Regions from separate parts of the Variovorax restrictus genome, predicted to be linked through region 2. Evidence: predicted binding sites of a transcription regulator. Region 2 holds the regulator's gene; the other holds the start of a gene.
What was found. Region 2 encodes HrcA, which represses chaperone genes, less so after heat shock. Its sites were predicted from a motif close to TTAGCACTCNNNNNNNNNGAGTGCTAA; they were not measured.

Region 1: a site for HrcA is predicted at 4,044-4,070, ahead of ACSFA0_RS14920 (co-chaperone GroES). Genes of this name have one in related genera too.

The regions. Positions count from the first base shown of each region.
Region 1 covers NZ_JBPJZH010000002.1:79,294-86,827, reverse strand. The annotation lists gene ACSFA0_RS14945 (EAL domain-containing protein) at 1-251, shown strand, start outside; gene ACSFA0_RS14940 (GAF domain-containing protein) at 318-827, opposite strand; gene ACSFA0_RS14935 (phosphotransferase family protein) at 889-1,908, opposite strand; gene ACSFA0_RS14930 (helix-turn-helix domain-containing protein) at 2,019-2,459, opposite strand; gene ACSFA0_RS14925 (MFS transporter) at 2,527-3,960, shown strand; gene ACSFA0_RS14920 (co-chaperone GroES) at 4,150-4,440, shown strand; gene groL (chaperonin GroEL) at 4,491-6,143, shown strand; gene ACSFA0_RS14910 (acyl-CoA dehydrogenase family protein) at 6,323-7,480, opposite strand.
Region 2 covers NZ_JBPJZH010000007.1:33,605-41,138, forward strand. The annotation lists gene ACSFA0_RS23995 (heavy metal translocating P-type ATPase) at 1-732, opposite strand, end outside; gene cadR (Cd(II)/Pb(II)-responsive transcriptional regulator) at 1,018-1,461, shown strand; partial or broken gene ACSFA0_RS24005 (Y-family DNA polymerase) at 1,779-2,081, opposite strand; gene ACSFA0_RS24010 (LexA family protein) at 2,091-2,531, opposite strand; gene ACSFA0_RS24015 (hypothetical protein) at 2,560-2,769, shown strand; gene ACSFA0_RS24020 (phospholipase D family nuclease) at 2,832-3,395, shown strand; gene ACSFA0_RS24025 (hypothetical protein) at 3,661-4,113, opposite strand; gene ACSFA0_RS24030 (DUF4124 domain-containing protein) at 4,272-4,427, opposite strand; tRNA gene ACSFA0_RS24035 (tRNA-Ile) at 4,621-4,697, opposite strand; gene hrcA (heat-inducible transcriptional repressor HrcA) at 4,735-5,742, opposite strand; gene ACSFA0_RS24045 (NAD kinase) at 5,771-6,670, shown strand; gene recN (DNA repair protein RecN) at 6,670-7,534, shown strand, end outside.

The sequences.
Region 1 (7,534 bases), on a different contig from region 2:
ACCTGATCGGAAGCTTCAACCGCGCGGCCCGCTCACTCTACGACGACGAGGCCCGGCAGGCCGGTGGCCTGGAAGCGGAGGACCGCTACGGCGTGCGGCGCTTCACGCCGCTGACCACGCTGGCCATCGGCGCGGTGCGTGTCGCGCCGAATGCTTCGCAACATGCCGAAGACATCGCGAGCGAGGCCGCGCATGCGAAGCACGCGGCCAAGCTGGCGTCGCACGGACTGTCGGTGCGCGACTGCGGCTAGCCGGCGCGCGGCAGGAAAATCGAGGAGATGGTGCGGCCCGGGGTCCTCCGGGCTGCCCGCTGCGGATCACCCTTGCGGATACGGCGGAACGTGCCCGCCCAGCCCGATATAGCTGGCGATGCTCAGCATCGCCGGAATATCGATCTGCTCGGCATCGCGCGGCACCACGTCGTAGTGGCACAGGGTGCCGACCAGCACGCCGGACGCATCCATGACCGGCACCCCGCAATAGGCCAGGACGGCATCCCGCGCCGGATGCGCTGCAAGGCGCTCGTCGACCAGGGCGTTGGGGGTCTTAAAGGGCGCGCCGGTTTCGCGGACGAAGCAGCAGTAGGTGGCGTTGTCGGGCACCTCCGTCGCCGTCAGGTCGTCGGGATTTTCGCGGTCGTAGTGGACGGCCGCGCTCGCCTTGCCGTCCTGGAACCGCCAGATCCCGATGAAGCGGTAGTCCGTCTTGCGCAACAGCGACGCCAGCGCTTCCCGCAGCCCATCGCCGCGCAGCTGCACGGCGAAATCCGCCAGTGCCCGCTTGGCGGTGGGGCTCAACTCGGGGGGGATGGTCGTGGTGTGGGGCATCGGACCGATCCTAACAAGATGGGGACTTCGCCGCCGCGTGCAGTCGACGCGCCCGTCGGGCCTAGTCGATCAGCGCCACCGCACGTCGCGCGAAGCCCGCCGCCTGCGCGCCGACCTGCACCGCATTTTCGGCCGCGGCGCTCCCGCGCTTCGCACGCGCTGCGATGCCTTCGAGGATGACAGCGAACCGGAACAGCGAAAAGGCCAGGTGGAAGTTCGTCACCGGTTCGGCGCAGCCGCCACTGCGCTGGTAGTGCGCGATGTACTCGGCCTGCGTGGGAATGCCCTCGGCCGCGAGGTCGATGCCGCGCATGCCCTCGAACTCGTCGGCGCCGGTGTGCCAGGCCATGCAGCTGTAGGCGACGTCGGCCAGGGGATGGCCCAGCGTCGACAGCTCCCAGTCGAGCACGGCGATCACGCGCGGCTCGCTCGGGTGGAACATCAGGTTGCCGAAGCGGAAGTCGCCATGCGCGATCGTGGTCAGGTCGCTCGTCGGGATGTTCGCGGGCAACCAGGCGATGAGGCGGTCGATGTTCGCGTCCTCGCGGGTGCGCGAGGCTTCCCACTGACGGATCCAGCGCGTGATCTGGCGCTGGAAGAAATTGCCCGGCTTGCCGTAGTCGGTCAGGCCCGCAGCGGCCAGGTCGACCCGGTGCAGCTTCGCCAGCGTCTCGGCCATCGACAGGTAGTAGGCGCGCCGTTCGGCGGGTGCGATCGTCGGCAGCGCGTACTGCGACAGCACCCGGCCTTCGAGCTTGTCCATCACGTAGAAGGGCGTGCCGATGACGCCGCGATCGTCGCAATAGAGCACCGCCTTCGGCACGGGCACGTCGGTGCCGGCGAGCGCCCGCAGGATGCGGAACTCGCGGTCCACCGCATGGGCCGACGGCAGCAGCTCGCCCGGCGGCTGCTTGCGCAGCACCAGTGCCCGGTCGTCGAAGTCGACGAAGAAGGTCGGGTTGGACTGACCCCCGCCGATGCGCGCCAGGCGCATCTCGCCATGCAGGCCGGGCATCGCGCCGCATAGAAAGTCGCGCAGGCGAGCAGGATCGAATTCTGTGCTTGTCTCTGTCTTGTTCATACCGTCATTGTCACTGCCGGCGACCGGCCACCGGGTCGGATGCGGCGCCTCGTGCTCTCGAAGTACGGCAGTTTCACATCGGCACTGTGATGGCCAAGCGCTCGCCGGACCTACGCTTCGCCGGCGGCAGTGCCCCCGCGTTGCGCGTCGACAGGGGTCGCTGTCGGGCACGCCATGCGCAGCAGCTTTCGGAACCTGGGACATGTCATGTGCGACGGCGCGGGGCATTCAGCGACATGGCGAAGCAGACTGCTCAAGGCAGTCATTCTGCGAACTTGGCGGTCGAGTTCATCGGCACGTTGGTGCAGGGTCGGTCGGGACAGATCCGGGTTTCGGTCCGTGTCGAACATCCCGCTGATGTCCTCCAACGAGAAACCGGCCGCCTTCCCCAGTGAGATCAAGGCGAGCTGCGCGAGCGTGTCTTCGCTGTACTGCCGACGCAACCCATGGCGGCCGACCGACTTGATCAACCCGACCTGCTCGTAGTAGCGCAGCGTGGACGCGGGAACGCCGCTTGTCTTGGACAGTGCGCCGATGTCGACGAGTTTCATGCTTGACTTCAAGTTAACTTGAAGTCGCATAGTAGGCCGTCGTCCAAAGCCGCGCAAGGAATCCCGCATGAAAAACGAAGCCCCGCCCACCGCCAACAAGCTCGTACTGGCCGCATTGGCAGGCGCTGTCCTGCTTGCGTCACTGGGCGTCAGCATCGCGACCGTCGCCCTTCCGACGCTGGCCAGGGCCTTCTCGGCAACCGTCCAGCAGGTGCAATGGGTCGTCCTTGCCTATCTTCTCGCCGTGACAGCGGCCATTGTTTCGGCCGGACGCCTGGGAGACCTCTACGGCCATCGCCGCGTGCTCATCGCCGGCCTGCTGCTGTTCACGTTGGCGTCTGCGGTCTGTGCATTGGCTCCGGGTCTGAGCTGGCTCATCGCCGGCCGCCTGGCGCAAGGCCTGGGTGCGGCGATCCTCATGTCGCTGCCCATGCCGATGGCCAAAGGGCTGGTCGGGACAATGCGTCTTGGTACTGCGATGGGCCTGCTCGGCACGATGTCGGCCGTCGGTACTGCGATGGGCCCGTCTCTTGGTGGCCTCTTGATTGGCGCATGGGGCTGGCGCGCCGCATTCGTTTTGCTCACGCTTGGCGGCACCGGCATGCTGGTACTCGTCTCGACAGCCATTCCCACCGCAAGCGCATCGGGCGCCACCGCCGGCGGCATGGATTGGGCGGGCAGCGTCTGGCTGGCCATCCTGCTGCTGTGCTTTGCACTGTCCGCCACAGGAGGGAAGGTCGGCTTGCCGATCCCGCTCTGGAGCTTGCTTGTCTTGGCCGTCATCGCGTTGGTGGCGTTCGTTCGCACAGAAACAGGTGCGACCAGCCCACTTGTCCCCGTGCATCTGCTGCGTGGGCGAGCTATCGCAACGTCGCTGGCAACGAACCTCATCGTGGGCGCGATCATGATGTCGACGCTGGTGGTGGGTCCCTTTTTGCTGTCGTTCGGCCTGGGTCTGAGCGAGGCCGGGACGGGCATGGTGATGGCCGTCGGTCCCGCCGTCGCGGCTCTGTCGGGCGTGCCCGCTGGACGACTCACGGACCGGTTTGGCGCACACCCAACACTTCTTGCAGGACTGATGCTTGCGACTGTCGGCCTGTGCTGCTTCGCCGTGTTGCCGGCCCTCGTCGGCATTCCGGGGTACGTGATGGCGCTGGCGCTGATCACGCCGGGCTTCCAGCTGTTTCTGGCGGCCAACAACACCGCAGTGATGGCCCGTGCCCCAGATGCTCATCGCGGCATGCTTTCGGGACTGCTCGGCTTGTCGCGCAACGTGGGCTTGATGACGGGCGCCTCCCTGCTACCGCTGGTGTTTGCTTCCATGCTGGGCGGGCGCGGCGTGGCCGACAGCTCGGCGGAGGCCGTCCGCGCCGCCTTCTCAGCCACCTTCGTCTGGGCAACCGGCCTGTGTGTGCTGGCCACCCTTCTCGCGGTCCTGGGCAAGGCCGCACGGCGCTCGCAAGCCGGCTCTTTTCGTCCACCGAGCAGCCGCGACGCATGACGCCATCGCACCAAGCATCTGGCGCTCGACAGCGCACCCGCAAACGGACCCGCCCCTTGAAACCCGGCCAAATGCCCGTATCATTAGCACTCGCTGAACCCGAGTGCTAACAACTCGGTTTCCAGGCGATGGCGCGCAGGCCCTTGGGCTGCGCCCGACCCCAACCCCCGTTTCTATTCAGGAGATGCAATGAAACTTCGTCCTTTGGCCGATCGCGTGATCGTCAAGCGTGTTGACAGCGAAACCAAGACCGCCTCCGGCATCGTCATCCCCGACGCAGCCGCCGAGAAGCCCGATCAAGGCGAAGTCCTGGCCGTCGGCCCGGGCAAGCGCAACGACAAGGGCGAACTCGCTGCCCTGACCGTCAAGGTCGGTGACCGCGTGCTGTTCGGCAAGTACTCGGGCCAGACCGTCAAGGTCGACGGCGACGAGCTGCTGGTCATGAAGGAAGACGACCTGTTCGCAGTCGTCGAGAAGTAAATCTTCTCCTTCTTCCCGCTCATTCCATCAATCTTTCGGAGTAATTCAACATGGCAGCAAAAGACGTAGTCTTCGGCGGCGAAGCCCGCGCACGCATGGTCGAGGGTGTCAACATCCTGGCCAACGCCGTCAAAGTGACCCTGGGCCCCAAGGGCCGCAACGTGGTGCTCGAGCGTTCGTTCGGCGCCCCCACGGTGACCAAGGACGGTGTGTCCGTCGCCAAGGAAATCGAACTCAAGGACAAGCTGCAGAACATGGGCGCCCAGCTCGTGAAGGAAGTGGCTTCCAAGACTTCGGACAACGCCGGTGACGGCACCACGACCGCCACGGTCCTGGCCCAAGCCATCGTTCGCGAAGGCTTCAAGCTGGTGGCTGCCGGCATGAACCCGATGGACCTGAAGCGCGGCATCGACAAGGCGGTCACCGCCCTGGTCGCCGAGCTGAAGAAGGCATCGAAGCCCACGACGACTTCCAAGGAAATCGCTCAAGTCGGCTCGATCTCGGCCAACAGCGACGAAACCATCGGCAAGCTCATCGCTGACGCGATGGACAAGGTCGGCAAGGAAGGCGTGATCACCGTCGAAGACGGCAAGTCGCTCGACAGCGAACTCGACGTCGTCGAAGGCATGCAGTTCGACCGCGGCTACCTGTCGCCCTACTTCATCAACAACCCCGAAAAGCAATCCGCGATTCTGGACAACCCGTTCGTTCTGCTCTTCGACAAGAAGATCAGCAACATCCGTGACCTGCTCCCGACGCTGGAACAAGTCGCCAAGGCCGGCCGTCCGCTGCTGATCATTGCCGAAGAAGTCGAAGGCGAAGCCCTGGCGACCTTGGTCGTGAACACGATCCGCGGCATCCTGAAGGTCGTGGCCGTCAAGGCACCTGGCTTCGGCGACCGCCGCAAGGCCATGCTGGAAGACATCGCCATCCTGACGGGCGGCAAGGTCATCGCTGAAGAAGTGGGCCTGACGCTCGAGAAGGTGACGCTGGCCGACCTCGGCCAAGCCAAGCGCATCGAAGTGGGCAAGGAAAACACGATCATCATCGACGGTTCCGGCGCTGCTGGCGACATCGAAGCCCGTGTCAAGCAAGTCCGCGTTCAGATCGAAGAAGCGACCAGCGACTACGACCGTGAAAAGCTGCAAGAGCGCGTGGCCAAGCTGGCCGGCGGTGTTGCCGTGATCAAGGTCGGCGCTGCCACCGAAGTCGAAATGAAGGAAAAGAAGGCTCGCGTCGAAGACGCCCTGCACGCCACCCGCGCTGCCGTGGAAGAAGGCGTTGTGGCTGGCGGCGGCGTGGCGCTGCTGCGTGCCAAGCAAGCCGTGGGCGACTCGGTCAAGGGCGACAACGCCGACCAGGAAGCCGGCATCAAGCTGGTGCTCAAGGCCATCGAAGCGCCTCTGCGCGAAATCGTGAACAACGCCGGCGGCGAAGCCTCGGTGGTGGTGAACGCTGTGTTGGCCGGCAAGGGCAACTACGGCTTCAACGCTGCGAACGACACGTACGGCGACATGCTCGAGCTGGGCATCCTGGACCCGACGAAGGTCACCCGCACCGCGCTGCAGAACGCTGCATCGGTCTCCTCGCTGCTGCTGACGACCGAAGCCATGGTTGCCGAAGCACCGAAGGACGAATCCGGCGCCGGCGGCGGCATGCCCGACATGGGCGGCATGGGTGGCATGGGCGGCATGGGCATGTGATCCCCCCCGAGGGCACATCGGCACTTCGTGTCCGCTGTGCCCTCCCCCCTCTGGGGGCAACACCAGCGGCCTGGCAAAGCCAGTTCCGCGGTGTTTCACCAACGAGGCAAAGAGCCCTGCAGCGCAAGCTGCAGGGCTTTTTTCATGGGCGCCGCCGTTGCGACCGACTGGCGCTCGGCCTAACCGCGCGCGATGCGCTTCGCCATGCTCCAGCGGTGCACTTCCGACGGGCCGTCGTAGACGCGAAAGGCGCGCATGTCCGTGAAGATGCGCGCGACGATGCTCTCGCCCGACACGCCGCTGGCACCGAGTATCTGCACCGAGCGGTCGACCACGCGCCATTCGGCCTCGGAGCACATCACCTTCGTCATGCTCGATTCGTGCCGGCCCTTGCCGCCCTGGTCGAGCACCCAGGCGCAGTGCCAGATAGCCAGCCGTGCAGCGTGCAGGTCCATCTCGTTGTCGGCGAGCATGAAACCGACGCCTTCGTGCTCGACCAGCGGCTGCCCGAAGGCCTGGCGTTGGCGAGCGTACACGCTCGCCACGTCGTGGGCACGGCGCGCTTGACCGAGCCAGCGCATGCAATGCGTGAGGCGCGCTGGCGCGAGCCGCACCTGGGCATAGCGAAAGCCTTCGCCGATGGCACCGAGCACGTCGTCGGCCGGCACGCGCAGGCCGTCCAATCGCACCACGCCGTGACCGCCGGTGAAGCAGCTGTCCATGGCGTCGATCTGCCGTTCGATGACGATCTCCGGCTGGTCCATGTCGGCCAGGAACATGGTGGCGCGGCCGTCTTCCATGCGCGCCATGATGATGGCGAAGCCAGCACCGGTGGCGCCGGTGATGAACCACTTGCGGCCGGTGATGACGTAGTGGTCGCCATCCTGCACGGCCAGCGTCTGCATCATGGACGGGTCCGAGCCGGCACCGGGTGGAGGCTCCGTCATGCAGAAGCAGGAGCGGATGTGGCCGTCGATCAGCGGCTGCAGCCAGCGCGCCTTCTGCGCCGGCGTGGCGACCTCCTCCATCAGGTGGATGTTGCCTTCGTCTGGCGCGTGGATGTTCAACGCGACCGGCCCCAGCGGCGAGTAGCCGGCCTCCTCGAAGACGATGGCCTTGTCGACGTGCGACAAGCCGAGGCCGCCGTGCGCCTTCGATGCATGGGGCGTGAGCAAGCCGTGCGCCCGGGCTCGCGCCACCAGGTCGTTGCGCAGCGCCTCGCTGGGGCCGTGCGAATCCTGGCGCGGATCGTTCTCCATCGGGATCACTTCATCGGCGATGAAGCGACGCGTGCGTTCCTGCAGCTCGGTCTGGGCAGGCGTGAAGCTGAAATCCATCGATCGGTCCTTTGAGGGATGCCGTTGCATCCGGATGGGGCCGATCGTGCCGTC
Region 2 (7,534 bases):
GCTGCGTCCTTCCGTGACGATGCCGTCCAGCGGCACCCGCTCACCAGGTCGGATCCGAACGACAGCTTCTAGAGGAACGCTTTTCGAGGCAACGGCCTTCCAACTCTTGTCCGACTGAAGCACGTCCGCTTCCTCAGGAGCCAGGGCGATCAAGCCCTTGATGGCGTTGCGCGCACGATCTGCCGCCCGAGCTTCGATCAGCTCGGCGATGGCGTACAGGGCCATCACCATGGCCGCTTCCGGCCACTGGCCGATGAAAAATGCCCCCGTCACCGCAACGCTCATCAGCGCATTGATGTTCAGACGGCCGCGGACGAGCGCCTTCATGCCCTTGGTATAGGTTTCCACGCCAGACAGCGCGATGGCAATCACCGCAACGACCAACCCGGCGTATTTCAAACCGGGCGTATCGCTCGAAAAATAGTGAAGGGCCTCCGCGCCGATGGCGAGGACCAGAGCTGCGCCGAGGCGCTTTACGCCCGCCCCATGGTCGTGGTCATGGTCGTCATCGTGCTCAGCGTCGGTCTCCGCACCGACTTTGACGGGGGTGGGCTCGTAACCGGCCTTGCGAATGGCCGCGACCGCAACTGCGACAACGTCCTCCGAGGCCTGGATCGCCAAAGTGCGCGCTCCCAGCTGAAAGTTGACGCTGCGGATGCCGTCAACCTTATCCAACGCCCTTCGGATGTCGCTCTCTTCGACAGCGCAGTCCATAGCGGGAATGCGAAACACGCTGGCGCCAGCAGGGATTGCCGTGGCCGCCGCAACTCCCTTCGCCGTAGGGGCGCAGCAAGCGTCCGCGGCGCAACAGTCGCTGTTCGCGGCTACCTCTGGTGCAGCCCCGGAAACTTGGGTCGTGGACGAGGCGCCGGTGGTCACTGAAGACGCTGCGGAGCACGATGCCTCCGCGCAGCAGTCCTCAGCAGCAGGAATCGCGGGGGTGGTAAGCGGGAATTTAGACATGAGCGTATTGGAAACCCTGGAGTGGGTATAGAGTCAACGCTTATTGGAGGCCAAATGAAGATCGGCGAACTGGCGAAGGCGACAGGCACAAGCGTTGAAAACATCCGTTTTTACGAGCGCGAGGTGCTTCTACCGGCGCCGCGACGCACCGAGAACAATTACCGGTTCTATGGAGACGAGCACATCGAGCGGCTCATCTTCATCCGGCACTGCAGATCGCTCGACATGGCGCTTGGCGAGATCCGCGCCCTTCTGCGTTTCAAGGAGACGCCACAGGAGAACTGTGAGGGCGTCAACGAACTGCTGGATGAGCACATCGGGCATGTCGCCGACCGTATCCGCGAACTAAAGTTACTTGAAAAGCAGCTGAAAGCTCTGCGCGAGCAGTGTGCCGAGTCGAATGCCGCGAGTTGCTGCGGAATCCTCAAAGAGCTCTCTACTGAGGTATCGGCTTCGACCGAAAACCCTGTGCGCAGACATATTCACGGCACCCACTAGTGCAGCAGTTCCTTGAAGCAGTAGGCGCAAGCGCACGGAGCTGTTGGGTGCTCGGACGGGATGAAGGGGCCGATGCCAAGCAGCAAGATGCCACTGATAGCCTCTGCCCAACGTCCGACATCGCGGCTTGGCCGCGGGCAAGCCCAACGCCCACGGCCATCGCGGCCGCTCTGTGCTGAAAGCCCAAGCTGGTAGAACCTCGGACCTGCAGCTCCCACAACTATGCATCTGCGCGCGAATTGCATAGTTCTTGTTAGTCCCTCTTGACCTCGAAAAAACGCAGTTTACGATGCATCTATGCCAACTTTAGGTACAGGTTCGACGCTGTAAATCTCCTGCCCCGGACCCAGCCCCGCGGCGATCGCCATCATCCGATTGCTCATGTCGCCATACAAGGTGAAGTTGGCGCTCAGCGCCACCACCCCCGCGTCGGGTAACGACCGCTGGATCAGGTGCCACGGCGCACCCATCGCAATCCCCAGCGCCTTGGCCTCGTTGCTGCGCGCGATCGCGCACCCATCGTTGTTGCTCAGCACGATGACCGGACGACCCAGGAGGCTGGGGCGGAACACCCGCTCGCAGGAGACATAGAAGTTGTTGCCGTCGACCAGCGCGTACACGACGGATCCCTACCTCACAAAGCGCTTGATCGCCGCCGTCACCACCCCGCAAATGACAAGCTGTTGCCCCTCCTTGAACGTGATCTCGGGATAGGTCGGGTTGGCCGTCGTGAGCTTGATGCGCCCGCTGCGTTTGTAGAGGTACTTCACAGTGAAGTCGCCATCCACCTGAGCCACCACGATGTGCCGATGCACCGGAGTAATGGCGCGATTCACCACCAGCAGGTCACCATCACCAATGCCCGCCTCGACCATTGAAAGACCACTGACCTGCCAATAGAACGTAGCAAGCGGGTGCGTGATCAGCAGGTCATTCAGATCCTGCCGTTTGATCGCGAAATCGTCAGCCGGTGAAGGGAAGCCAGCGCGCAGCTTGCCTTCCACCACGGGCAGCGGCAGCACGCCAGGCTCGATGGCGGCGGGGCACGCGGACGACGGAATACTGTACATGCATCCAGTATATGGCTAGCATCAGGGCATGGACGCACCACCTGTCGAACTCAGCGCAGAAATATGGATTGCTGCCTGCGCGCACCGGCTGCAGCAGCGCTGGCGCACGGTCGATCCTGTGCAATTGGAGGAGATCGCCGGCAAGTTGCTGCATGACGAGCGCTTTGCCCGAATGACGCCCGCTCAAGCGGCCATCGAATGGCTCCGCCCCGTCGGAACCAGCGCCGAGAATCACTAGCGCAGGTCACCCGCTTGCTACGCCAACAGCGGCGGCTCCAAGCGACCAAGCCACACTTCCCTATGCCTTCATCCTCGTTCACGCTTCCCCGCGCACTCCTCGCCGCAGTGCTGGCCGTCATCCTGACCGGCTGCGCCACCACCGCAGGTCACCCGTCATCTCAACCGCAGGTTGAAGTCGCTTTCTCGCCCAAGGCAGGCTCAGAAGCATTGATCATCAAGGTCATCGACAGCGCACACAAAAGCCTGCGCCTTGCTGCTTACTCGTTCACATCCCCACCGATCGTTCGCGCACTCATCAGCGCCAAACGGCGTGGCGTCGATGTCCGCGTGCTGATCGACGATAAGGGAAACCGTGGCAAGTCCAACATCGCCGCCATGAACCTGGTCGTTGGCGCAGACATCCCGACCCGCGTGATCTCGTCATATGCGATCCACCACGACAAGTACATCGTGGTCGACGGTCAGCACACGCAAACCGGCTCGTTCAACTACAGCCAGGCAGCGGCAACGTCAAACTCCGAGAACGTGCTGGTCGTCTGGAGCAATCCGACGGTGGCCGCCACCTACTTGGCGCATTGGGAGAGCCGCTGGGCCAAAGGCAATGCGGTGGGATTGAGCTACTGACGTTGCGCAGGGACGTCGACGTCGAGCTTCGAAGACCTTTGAATTCGCCCTCCCTTAAAAAAGAGAACCGCCGACCCCGTCGAAACGTACCACCGCCAATAGCAAGCACTCAGGGCAGCAGCGGTTGAGCAACCTCCCACGATGCCCAACGTCAAGCGGTCGAGGATGAGCGAACACCAGCGTACAACAAGCCGCGGCAAGATGTCTTAGTCGTCATCTGCCGAGCTAGGCCGCGCGAGCAATCGACGAATAAGCGGCGATAGCTCTAATTCCAACCCTTGAGATTCATGCCGAGCGTGAGTCCTCTACTGGCAAGTTCCTCTTTCACTAAACGCAATGCCTCATCCGATCGGCCCAAGAGCCGCCACACTCGCACCTCTGTGCAACCGACAAGGTCACCAATGCGTTCAAATTTTTCTAGCGCGCCCAGCGTCAAAACGGGCAGTTCTTGGAGTTCTGAGATCGGTCGATAAAAGATCGGGTCAAAGTCGACATCGGTTCGCTCCGGCCAGTCGGGAATCCCAACAGTGCATGCAATATCTTCGAAAAGGAGCGCGACGCAGTGGCCTTGAGCGCTGTGTTGATCAAATTCGGCAGCGGTGGTGACTGCGTGTACGTTGGTCTTGCATTCGTTGCAATAGCGGACTGCGGGGTCATTAGCACCATGCAACTCTTCCCACTGCTTGGCGCAGACGAACGTGAGCTTGCAGTTGCTCATGAAGATTGTCCAGAGTTGTAACGTAGGTGGGGTTTTCGGCCCCTATGAGTTGGGGGAATTATCTTGGCAGCAGTCGACCACGTGTCTTGGTTGTTAATGGCGCGGGATGTCTGGCTACAGGCACTCATATCTTCTTTTTGAATGGGACCGGCGACCAATTATTCACCTAAAGTGTCCGCGCCGACGCACCGGGCATCGGAGTAGGCGACCTTGCCGTTCGTCTCGCAGCGGTAGACCGTAAGTTGCGCGGCGACGGGCAAGACCAGCAGCACGAAGACCGAGGCAGCAAGCAAGCGCAGCACGCGAGTGGTCACCACATCGCCCGCCACAGTCGCAGTCGACGTCCACTGCAGCCCCGCACGGCGATCTCGTGGAGTTGCGACAACATCGTGCGACCTCAAAATTCCCTTACATCCACCAGTACATCGTCGGAAAATGACAACCAAATAAAAAGGGTTTGCTACCCATTTGATAGCAAAACCTTCAACTAACATAAGGCTTGTGCGGTGGTAGGCCGTGATGGGCTTGAACCATCGACCAACGGATTATGAGTCCGCTGCTCTAACCAACTGAGCTAACGGCCCACGCGTCGGGGATTCTAGTGGGCGCTGTCCTCAGGGCTCAGGGCTTGCGGTGGCTCAGCGCGTTGGTCACCAGCCGCGACGTGATGTCGACGATCTGGATCATGCGGTCGTAGGGCATGCGCGTGGGGCCGATCACCCCCAGCGTGCCGACGACCTGGCCGTCCACTTCGTAGTTTGCGCTGACGATGGACAGCTCCTCGAAGGGCACCACCTGGCTCTCGCCCCCGATGAAGATGCGCACCCCTTCGGCCTTGCTCGATACGTCGAGCAGCCGCATGAGCTGCGCCTTCTGCTCGAAGAGGTCGAAGGCGCGCCGCAGCTGGCCCATGTCGCTGGAGAAGTCGCTCACCGACAGCAGGTTGCGTTCGCCGGAGATCACGACGTCGTCCTGCGACTCGGTCATGACTTCCGAGCTGGCCTTCATCGCCGCCTGCATGAGCGACCCGATCTCGCTGCGCAGCTTCTCGACTTCGGACTGCAGCCGATCGCGCACCTGCTCGATCGTGAGACCGGCGTAGTGCGCATTGATGTAGTTGGCGGCCTCGACCAGTTGCGACTGCGAGTAGTCCGACTCGGGGAAGATGACGCGGTTCTGCACATCGCCATCGGGCGAGACGATGATCACCAACAGCCGCCGGTCCGACAGCCGCAGGAACTCGATCTGCTTGAACACCGACGTGCGACGCGGCGCCATCACCACGCCGACGAATTGCGAGAGGCTCGACAGCAGGTTCGCCGCATTGGCGATCACCTTCTGCGGCTGGTCGGGGGGAAGGCTCGGCGCGGGCAACTGGTCGCGCTGGGCGGTCAGCATGGTGTCGACGAAGAGCCGGTAACCACGTGCCGTCGGGATGCGCCCGGCCGAGGTGTGCGGGCTCGTGATGAGCCCCAGCGCCTCGAGGTCCGACATGACGTTGCGAATGGTCGCGGGCGAGAGTTCGAGCCCCGACGCGCGCGAGAGCGTGCGTGACCCCACAGGCTGCCCCTCGGCGATGTACCGCTCGACCAGCGTCTTGAGCAGCAACTTGGCACGGTCGTCCAGCATCGTTTGATTTTAGTGTTGTAATTTGTAGATGACCTCGCGCTTCCGGCATGTCGCCCTCATTGGCAAATACCAGGCGTCCGGCCGACGGGCGTCGTCCGGCGCACCGGATGACCACATCATGGCGGAGATCGGCGCGTTCCTCGAATCGCAGGGCTGCGAGGTTTCACTCGAGCGCTCAACGGCCGACGAACTGCACGGCAGCCGCTACACGGCGCTGACGGTCGAAGAGATCGGCGAACGCTGCGACCTGGGCCTGGTGGTCGGTGGCGACGGCACCATGCTCGGCATCGGGCGGCAGCTCGCCCCATACGGTGTGCCGCTGATCGGCATCAACCGCGGCCGGCTGGGTTTCATCACCGACATCCCGCTCGACAACTACCAGGCCACGCTGGTGCCGATGCTGGCGGGCGAATACGAGGAAGACCACCGCAGCCTGCTGCACGCGCAAGTGATCCGCGAAGGCGCCTGCGTGTTCGACGCACTCGCGATGAACGACGTGGTGGTCAACCGCGGCGCGACCTCGGGCATGGTCGAGTTGCGCGTGTCGGTCGGGCGCCACTTCGTGGCGAACCAGCGCGCGGACGGCCTGATCATCGCGTCGCCCACCGGCTCGACCGCCTATTCGCTGTCGGCAGGCGGCCCGCTGATGCATCCGTCGATCCCGGGCTGGGTGCTGGTGCCGATCGCGCCGCACACCTTGTCGAACCGCCCTATTCTTCTGCCGGACGCCGACGAGATCTCGATCGAGTTGGTGTCCGGCCGCGACGCCAGCGCGAACTTCGACATGCAGTCGCTCGCGTCCGTCGAGATCGGCGACCGCGTGGTGGTGCGCCGTTCCGACTACCGCGTGCGCTTCCTGCACCCGCGTGGCTGGAGCTACTTCGACACCTTGCGCAAGAAGCTGCACTGGAACGAGGGAGGTTCCTGATGGCGCTGCGACGCATCGCGCTGCGCGACTTCGTGATCGTGCGCGCGCTCGACATCGACCTGTCCACCGGCTTCACCGTGCTGACCGGGGAGACCGGCGCCGGCAAGTCGATCCTCATCGATGCCCTGCAGTTGGCCCTGGGCAACCGGGCCGACGCGGGTGCGGTCCGCGAAGGCGCCGAGCGGCTCGACGTGAGCGCCGAATTCGATGCCGACCCGGCCCTGGCCGCCTGGCTCGACGAAGGCGGCTTCGAGGCTGGAGATTCGCTGCTGCTGCGCCGCACCGTCGACCTGCAGGGCCGCAGCCGCGGCTGGATCAACGGCAGCCCGGCCACCGCCACGCAGCTGCGTGAACTCGGTGACCACCTGCTCGACATCCACGGCCAGCACGCCTGGCAGAGCCTGACCCGGCCCGACGCGGTGCGCGGTCTGCTCGACGCCTATGCCGGCGTGCGCACCGACGCGCTCGACGCCGCCTGGCAGACCTGGCGCCAGGCGCAGGCCGCACTCGACGGCGCCCGCGCCGCGCAGGATTCGCTGCAGCGCGAACGCGAGCGGCTCCAGTGGCAGATCGCCGAAGTCGCGAAGCTGGCGCCCGGCGAGAACGAGTGGGACGAGCTGTCGACGAACCACACGCGTATCTCGAACGCACAGGCCTTGATCGACGCCGCCGAAGGCGCCCGCGCCGCACTCGAGGACGACGACCAGGGCGGGCTCGTCGGCCTCAACCGCGCGCTTGGCCTCCTGCAGGGCTGCGAGCACATCGAGCCTGAATTCAAGACGCTGGCCGAGGTGTTGGCCTCCAGCATCGCGCAGGCGGCCGACGCGGCGCACTCGCTGCACGGCTACCTCCGCCACGCCGACG